DNA from 2 places in the Paenibacillus sp. FSL L8-0641 genome. Region 1 is predicted to be linked to the other one. Evidence: riboswitches for the same ligand, from Rfam matches in the RefSeq annotation. Region 1 holds a riboswitch; the other holds the start of a gene.
The links. A riboswitch is a leader RNA that binds a small molecule or an ion and turns the genes downstream of it on or off. The one in region 1 is predicted to bind thiamine pyrophosphate.
Positions count from the first base shown of each region.

Region 2: another riboswitch for thiamine pyrophosphate. It lies ahead of MKY16_RS02295 (ABC transporter substrate-binding protein); the one in region 1 lies ahead of MKY16_RS12810 (thiamine phosphate synthase).

Region 1 is NZ_JBBOUW010000001.1:2,891,464-2,895,862, reverse strand. Features, by position in the region: gene MKY16_RS12815 (ABC-F family ATP-binding cassette domain-containing protein) at 1-965, shown strand, start outside; TPP riboswitch at 1,060-1,168, shown strand; gene MKY16_RS12810 (thiamine phosphate synthase) at 1,434-2,027, shown strand; gene thiO (glycine oxidase ThiO) at 2,092-3,240, shown strand; gene thiS (sulfur carrier protein ThiS) at 3,237-3,440, shown strand; gene MKY16_RS12795 (thiazole synthase) at 3,443-4,210, shown strand; gene MKY16_RS12790 (ThiF family adenylyltransferase) at 4,207-4,399, shown strand, end outside.
Region 2 is NZ_JBBOUW010000001.1:516,423-520,821, reverse strand. Features, by position in the region: gene MKY16_RS02305 (bifunctional 2',3'-cyclic-nucleotide 2'-phosphodiesterase/3'-nucleotidase) at 1-1,795, opposite strand, end outside; gene MKY16_RS02300 (pyridoxamine 5'-phosphate oxidase family protein) at 2,018-2,452, opposite strand; TPP riboswitch at 2,723-2,832, shown strand; gene MKY16_RS02295 (ABC transporter substrate-binding protein) at 3,021-4,064, shown strand.

The DNA.
Region 1 (4,399 bases):
ATATTGAATGGCTTACGCGCTATTTGAAGGATTATCCTTATGCTTTTATTCTTATTTCACATGATACTGAATTTATGAACCAGGTCGTTAATGTTATTTACCATCTTGAATTTGCCAAGATGACCCGTTATTCAGCTAATTATGAAAAGTTTCTCGAAATGGCGGATCTAAACAAAGCCCAGCATATTGATGCTTATGAGAAGCAACAGGATTTTATTAAGAAACAGGAAGATTTTATTCAGCGTAATAAAGCGCGTGCCTCTACATCAGGCCGAGCAAAGAGCCGTGAAAAGCAGCTTGATCGGATCGAACGTATTGATAAGCCTGAAGAAGCCGCAAAACCAACCTTTCAATTCAAAGAGGCACGTGCAAGCGGAAAGACGGTATTTGAGGGTATTGATTTTGAGATTGGTTATACACATGCCCTTTTGCCTAAAATGTCCATGACGATTGAACGTGGCGAAAAGATTGCAATTGTCGGCTACAATGGTGTCGGTAAATCGACATTGCTCAAAACCATATTGGGAAAAATTCCGCCAATCAGTGGAAAAACCTATCAAGGTGATTTTTTGCAGCCCGCTTATTTTGAGCAGGAAGTAAAGGCCGAGAAAATTACACCGATTGACGATGTGTGGAATGAATTTCCGCATTTGAACCAGCATGAAGTACGAGCGCATTTGGCGCGTTGCGGTTTGAAAAATGAGCATATCACGCGTCCGCTATCTGCGCTCAGTGGTGGAGAACAGGCTAAAGTCCGTCTTTGCAAACTGTTAATGCGTGAAAGCAACTGGGTACTGTTCGATGAGCCTACCAACCACTTGGATGTTAAAGCAAAGGATGAGCTGAAACGTGCTTTGAAGGAATACAAAGGGACCGTATTGCTTGTATCTCACGAACCGGACTTTTACGAGGATTGGGTAACCAAAACGTGGAATGTGGAAGAGTGGTCAAGTAAAGTTAACTAAAATCAGCTAAATCCAGTTCCAGCAAATTTCACACGAAGTGGGGTTTGCAGAATTAGAAAAATATGCTAAGCTATCTTTAGCTTATACAATAAAATAGTCACACTAGGGGAGCCGCCCATGCGGCTGAGACGGAATAAATGGATTTCGGACCCTTTGCACCTGATCTGGGTTATGCCAGCGTAGGGAAGTGAGCGCCGTACAAACAAGGCAACACCATCTTTATTTTTGTTTGTGCGTGGGACGATACACGTATACGGATATCATGGTCCGTTCGATTATTGGACGTTCGTTAAACCACTTCCTTGGGGAAGTGGTTTTTTTGCGTTTCGTTCATTTTAAGTAGTTCGAGCTTCCGTAGACGATTCACATATAATCCCCTTTCATTCCTGCTGGTAGACGTGGCTGGCTAAGCTTAGATCCTTTAGTCCAATGTGAGGTGAAGACAAAATCGAATTACACGCAATTTCGATGGAAAAGGGCACTTTTGCACAAGCCGCCCAAGTGGCTGCTGTGATTTGTCCGTATGTTCATTATGTACACGCACGTTTAAAACAGAATGGTGCCTCTGCATTGCTTTCTTTGACTCGCAGCCTGGTGGAGCAGGAAGTTCCTTTGCAACAAATTGTAGTAAATGATCGTGTGGATGTAGCTTTACTTACTTTGGTCGGAGCCGTTCAATTACCAGCTAATGGATTACCTGTTGTGGATGTGAAAAGCCTACTTCCAAAGGGTACACGCTGTGGAGTGTCTGTACATTCCTTGGAGGAGATGCAAATTGCTGAGCGGGCAGGAGCGGACTATGTACTTTATGGTCACGTATATGAGACCCATTGTAAGCCCGGTATTGTACCGCGGGGTTTAGCTCAGCTTGAACATATTTGCAGACTGTCAAACATTCCGGTGATTGCGCTAGGCGGCATACAACCGCATCATATCCCGGAGCTTTATAGGGCCGGAGCAAGCGGAATTGCGGTGATGTCTGGTATATGGGAGGCTGAGTCGCCCGTTGCAGCTGCAATGGAGTATAGGCGAATGGCAGACCTTGTAGTTCACAGCCTGTAGCGAGAAAACGAGAGTAGAGGCAAGCTGAAAGCAGAAGGGTTTATGGAGAGGAGATACGGAACAAATGCTAAAGATACACACAGAGGAAAGAGTGATTGGACACGCTGAATGCTTGGTCATAGGTGGAGGTGTCATCGGCAGTTCCATTGCTTATCATGTGGCCAAGGAGGGAAGAAGTACGATTATGCTGGAACGATTGATCCCGGGTGAGGGAGCCTCAGGAGCAGCGGTTGGAATGCTGGCAGCGGAAAGTGAAGAGTTCACCGGCTCTGAGCTATCACGATTTGCTCGCATAAGTCGAGATGCATTCCCTGAGCTTGTCTGTGATCTAGAGCGTTTGTCAGGTATTTCGGTGGAATTCCGTACTGAAGGGTTTGTGACCCCTTTCCGTACGGAGACTGAAGGCCAAAAACGCTGGAAAGCTGCTAAAACGCGAGAGGGTGATTCTCCTATCTGGTGGGATGCGAAAGAATTGGCCCGACGAATTCCAGGTTTGGATGAACAAGCGATCGGGGCAATATATCGTTCAAAGGAGACACAAGTGGCTCCTGTCCAGCTTTGCCGTGCTTATGCAGGTGCTGCTGCGGTGCTGGGAGCAACGGTATGGTCTGGTACACAGGCAGAGCAACTGGTCATACAGGATGGTCGAATTTGCGGTGTCCGTACAGATAGTGGTTTTTTTTCCTGCGATCAGGTCATTATTGCCGGAGGCTTGGATAGCATGAAATTGCTAGCGCAGGTTGGGTTTGAATATCCACTTTATCCGGTCAAGGGCGAAGCGGTAGCGGTCTCCTTGAAGGATCACCCGTTAGAATATACCATTTATGCTGATGATATTTACCTCGTGCCTAAACAGAATAACGAGCTTTGGATTGGGGCAACGAGCCTTCCACATCAATATGACGAAGAGGTGACCGTAGGAGGCTTGGAGGGGTTGCTGGCACGTGCCTCTGCCTGGCTGCCGCGCGTCCGTGAAGCTTCTTTTATACGCGCTTGGGCGGGCTTACGTCCGCAGGCTGTATCAGGTCATCCTTTTATAGGCATTGTTCCTGGGGGCGAGGGCGTATATGCTGCAGTCGGGCATTATCGTAACGGTGTCCTGCTGAGTGATGCTACCGGGCGTGCGATGGCAGCTATGCTTAATGGGGCTTGTGCAGCAGAACTTGGGATAAGTAGTTTTTCTTCTGAGCTCCTCAAGGAGAAAAGCTTATGAAGCTGACGATTAACGGCCAGAGCCTGACCTTTTCTAATCGAATCACTCATGTGAATCAATTGCTACATGAGCTTGATGTAAAGGTGAAAACCGTAGTGGTGGAGCTGAATCGGCATATATTGACCCGTGAAGATCATGATGAAGCGGTACTGAAAGATGGAGATTGCCTAGAGATTGTACATTTTGTGGGAGGCGGTTGATTATGTTAACCATTGGAAAAGCATCTTTTACCTCGAGGTTGTTGTTGGGAACAGGAAAATTCTCTGATCTAGATATCCAATCCCAAGCCGTAGAGGCTGCTGAGACGGAAATATTGACGTTTGCTGTACGGAGATTGAACTTGGAGGAACGGGATAAGCAGCATTTTCTCGATATGCTGGATTTGAGCCGGTATACACTTCTTCCCAACACAGCAGGGGCTACAACAGCAGAGGAGGCGATTCGTATTGCCAAATTGGCAAAAGCCTCCGGCCTGTGCGATATGATTAAGGTGGAAGTCATTGGGGATAGCAAGACACTGCTGCCGGACCCATTTGAAACGTTGAAAGCTAGTGAAAAGCTGTTAGAAGAAGGCTTTATCGTGCTGCCCTACATATCGGACGATGTGATTCTAGCAAAGAGGCTACAAGAGCTTGGAGTACATGCCGTTATGCCTGGAGCTTCACCGATTGGTACAGGACATGGTTTGCTTAATCCGTTTTCATTAGGTCTAATTATTGAACAGGCGGAGGTTCCGGTTATTGTCGATGCGGGTATTCGCTCACCCGGTGACGCGGCAATAGCGATGCAGTTAGGGGCAGATGCTGTTTTGTTGAATACAGCCGTATCAGGAGCGAAGGACCCGGTAAAAATGGCCGAGGCCATGAAACTGGCTGTTCGTGCTGGAAGATATGGTTTTGAGGCGGGGATGATTCCTGTAAAACGTTACGCTTCAGCAAGCAGTCCGATAGAAGGTATGGTTCAGGCATGAAGGTAACTGACAAATCCGGTGCAGGAGGAACACATTCAAGTGACCGTTATTCCAGACAGGAAAGATTCGCGCCCTTTGGACCGACAGGACAACGTCGGCTTGCTTCTTCCCACGTACTAATCATAGGTGCCGGAGCGTTAGGTACAGGTATTGCGGAAACGCTCGTTCGCGGGGGTGTAGGTACAGTGA
Region 2 (4,399 bases), 2.4 Mb from region 1:
CGTTCGTACGGATATAGTCAACAACGACTTGACGACTTTCATCCGGTGCTGCCATCACAATTCGTTTGCCATCTGGGTTGGCCAGTTTGGATGAGGAAGCACGATAGTTATTGGTGGCTACGATAAATTTCTGCGCAGGATCAATAGCCTTCCCATTGTATTGCAGATCCTTGATACGATGCGCTGAAGAATCAATAATAGTTCCCTTGGCATCATATCGTGCAGGCTGCGTTACATCAATCTGGTAATTCACACCGTCAATGACATCGAAATTGTAGGTTGGGAAATCTTTGTTGATCAGCGATTGCTCCTCAGTTTGCTTTGGATCAATACGGTTGAACTGACCCGCAGACCACTCCAGCCATTCCTGAATTTCAGCACCGGTCACTTCTACAGCATGAACCGTGTTCGGGTACACATACAGGTCGGACACGTTTTTAATCGCTACCGTACCTTCAGGAATATTAGTGTAATACTCGGCTCCGTTTCGACCGCCGGCCTTGAATGGAGCGCCTGCCGACAATACTGGAAGTTTTTCGTATTCAGTTCCTTTGAGATGGTTTTGAACATACCATTTCTGTGCATTCGTCACAATTTGAATGGAAGGGTCGTCCTGCACTAATGCAAAATAACTGGTAATTGGCGCCGTCGTTGTTCCTACAGGCTGGCGAATATAATCCAGCGTTCCTTGATGCTCTTCTTTGACCGCATCAATCAGTTTAAATTCAGGGATAAACTGCACAGTCTGATTAGTGGTGCTCACAACCGGACGCACTTGAGATTGAGAGTTAGTCACGTTCCACTCGCGATTTTTCTTTTCTAGGCTCAGGTCAATGATACCCAGATCCTTGCCCCATGAGGAGGCTTCCACGGCTGGTACGCCATTAATGGTTCCCTTATCCAGATCTACACCCTTCATATCTTTAAAATCAGGGCCAGGGAAAGATTTATGAGCATGCCCAAACAGAATAGCGTTAATTCCGTCCACCTGGCTCAAATACTTAACGGCATTCTCCATCAGTGGCGTTTGTGGCACATCCTCATAACCGGTATGCGCAAGCACGACAATAATGTCAGCACCTTCCGTCTTCATTTGAGGAATAAACTTTTTCGCCGTTTCCACAATATCCTTCGTAACGACTTTATCCTTCAAATTGGCTTCATCCCACTGCATAATTTGAGGTGTGACCAGACCGATCACACCCACTCTGAGTGTATGCTCTTCGCCCTTCTCGTCCGTTACTGTTTTATCAAGAATCTGATAAGGGGTAAAATAATTCTTAGTAGCTTGGCCCCCTTTATCAACATAAACGTTCGCATTTACATAAGGAAAATCAGCTCCCTTGAGCGATTTGTCCAGAAAGTCGAGACCGTAGTTGAATTCATGGTTGCCCACTGTAGCTGCATCATAGCCCATCAGGTTCATCATCTTGTAGACCGGATGGACACCGCCTTCTTTCTCAAAGGTTTTGTTGCGGGCCATATAATCGCCTAATGGGTTGCCCTGCAGCAAATCACCATTATCGAACAGCATACTGTTTCTTGTTTCACTACGTGCCTTCTGGATCAAGCTAGCTGTACTAACCAAGCCATACTCGTTGGTTTCTTTGTCCGAATAGTAATCGTAGTTCATCAGGGACGCATGGATATCCGTTGTTTCCATGATCCGCAAATTCACCGTAGCGCTATCACGAGAATCACTAGCTGCCCAGGATGGAGCGGCTGAAAACACCAGCATGCTACAAGCTACAACTGCTGCTGTAAACCCTTTAAACCAATTTTTACGTAATAACAAAATATACCCCTCCTCATTAAGGTGTATGCCTCATATACATACTTTTGCACATATATGTAAGCCTTGAACTCACCATTTCTATTTTAATCCAACGCCAGACAAAAGAGTAGTCATTTACTTAAAATTATTTATGAAAAAATAATTAATTTTCTCAAAAACAAAAAAACCAGCAAACCTCCTGAAAAACTTGGAGATTTACTGGCTTATCCATTTATATTCGTATTATTTCTTCCACACCTGGCGCTCCATTTGCTGACCCACATACTCAATGCGAGTCGGATTCACGTCCAGAATGACATAATCGGGATCGTCCGGTCCGGAAAACCACTCCTTCAAGGAGTCGTTCCACACTTGTTTGCGTAGCCCCTCATCAGCTGTAATTTGGACGGTAGCCTCCACTTCAACAACTTCCTTCGTACCGCCAACCTCATAACCCAGCAGCAGATAAGCATTCGGATTGTCCTTTAGCTCATCCACTTTATGCGTTTTGCGATCTGTCGCCAGATGAATGTTCATTCCATCGTTAAAAAGGGCCATATAGCGTACTTTCGGTTTGCCACCCTCTACCGTACCTAACGTACAAAATTTGTTGTTATCCAAAGCCTTCACAATGGCTTGTTCCAGTTGGTTGCGATCCAATGTTTCCGTTTTACCCACAGTACAACAACTCCTTTTCACGAATTAGAATTCTCTACGGCCATGCCATTGGGCACCAGCCCATCTGAACCTACCTGCGCAGCTGTTCTGAAAATAACATGACCGGATCGAATCGGATTGATTCATACTCATTTTCAGATCAAAGCTCACAGTAAAAGTGTACCCTGTCGTTCGGCAAATGAACCGTCATCTCTCCCTTCATGCTGGACAGACCCGCATTCAAAGCATATAATCGTCGTAGTAAACCCGAATAAATGAACCCATTAAACCATACAATGCCAGGGGTGCTGGAATCGGCCGGCTGAGAGTGTGTCCCAAGACACTGACCCTTACAACCTGATCTGGGTAATGCCAGCGTAGGAATGCTTAAGCAAGATGTGCCTTTTTTACATAGGACCATCCCTTACTTTGGTATATACAAGCGCAAGCGTCCCGGAAACTCGGGGCGCTTTTTTTGTTGAAGTTGTTGGAAAGATCGCGTCCGGCAGATGTTATTTTTATGAAAATGGGAAACTTAAGCTGTCTGATTGGATGGATAACGGGTAATCAAAAGGAGAGAACACTAACGATGAAGCGCATGAAAATATTAAGCCTGGGACTGATCAGTCTGTGGCTCATGGCCCTGACCCTGACCGCTTGCGGTGGAAGTCCCCCTACATCCCAAGAAGCGGCTTCCGCTACCGACACTCAAACGTCTACTCCGGCAAAGGGGCTCAAAGATGTTAAAATCGTGCTCGACTGGACACCCAATACGAATCATACGGGACTCTATGTCGCCAAGGACAAAGGATTTTACGAAAAAGCAGGTTTGAATGTCCAAATTGTTCAACCTGGTTCAGGCGGAGCCGATCAAATGGTTGCTTCTAATGCTGCACCTTTTGGTATCAGCTACCAAGAAGGCGTCACACAGGCTCGCACGCAAGGCGTACCGCTTGTATCCATCGCTGCGGTGATTCAGCATAATACCTCAGGCTTCGCAGCCCCGGTAGATCGCGGAATTAAGAGCCCGAAAGATTTTGAAGGTAAAAAATACGGCGGTTGGGGCTCTCCCGTAGAAGAAGCGGTCATGAAATCCATCATGGATTCAGACAAAGGCGATGTGAGCAAAGTGAAGATCGTCAACATGGGCAATGCAGACTATTTTACAGCCGTGAAGCGGGATATCGACTTTGCCTGGATTTTCTACGCATGGACCGGAATCGAGGCCCAGCTTCGAGGTGAGCCTCTGGATATGCTGTATGTAAAAGATTATTCCAAAAGCCTCGATTACTATACGCCTGTAATTGTGAGCAACGAACAAACGATAAAAAATGATCCCGAGCTGGTTAAAGCGTTCATGGATGCTACCGCACAAGGCTATGAATACACTATCGCCCATCCGGAAGAAGCCGCGGACATCTTAAGCAAAGCTGTACCGGAGCTGGATAAAAAACTGGTACTTGCCAGCCAAAAATGGCTAAGCCCACGTTATCAGGATGATGCCGCGCAATGGGGCGTGCAAAAAGCGGAGGTATGGCAAAACTATTCGGACTGGATGTACGAACGCAAGCTGCTCAGCAAGCCTTTGGAAGTCGATAAGGCCTTCACAAACGACTTCTTGCCCAAGCGCTGACCATTTGTTAAAACGCTAAATAAGACTGAACTAGACAAGTGAACGAAGCGCCACTACGCAGTCGGATGATGCTTCCCATCGCTGTTGTACCCAGATTTCTTAATAAAAACTTATGATTAGTGTAGAAATCCGGGGAGGTTATGCTTCCGAAGCGAGCTTTCCTACGGAAAGCTTTTAAAGCGAACGCTAACGCTTTTACAGCACCATTCCGCCCACTTCGTTCTCGTTCCACTTGGTTTATTCTTTAGTCTCATAGTATCTAAAGCGCAAAAACAGATGCGCTTGTGTGTAAAAATGCCACACAACCTATCAAAAATTAAAGTGCTTTTAAGACG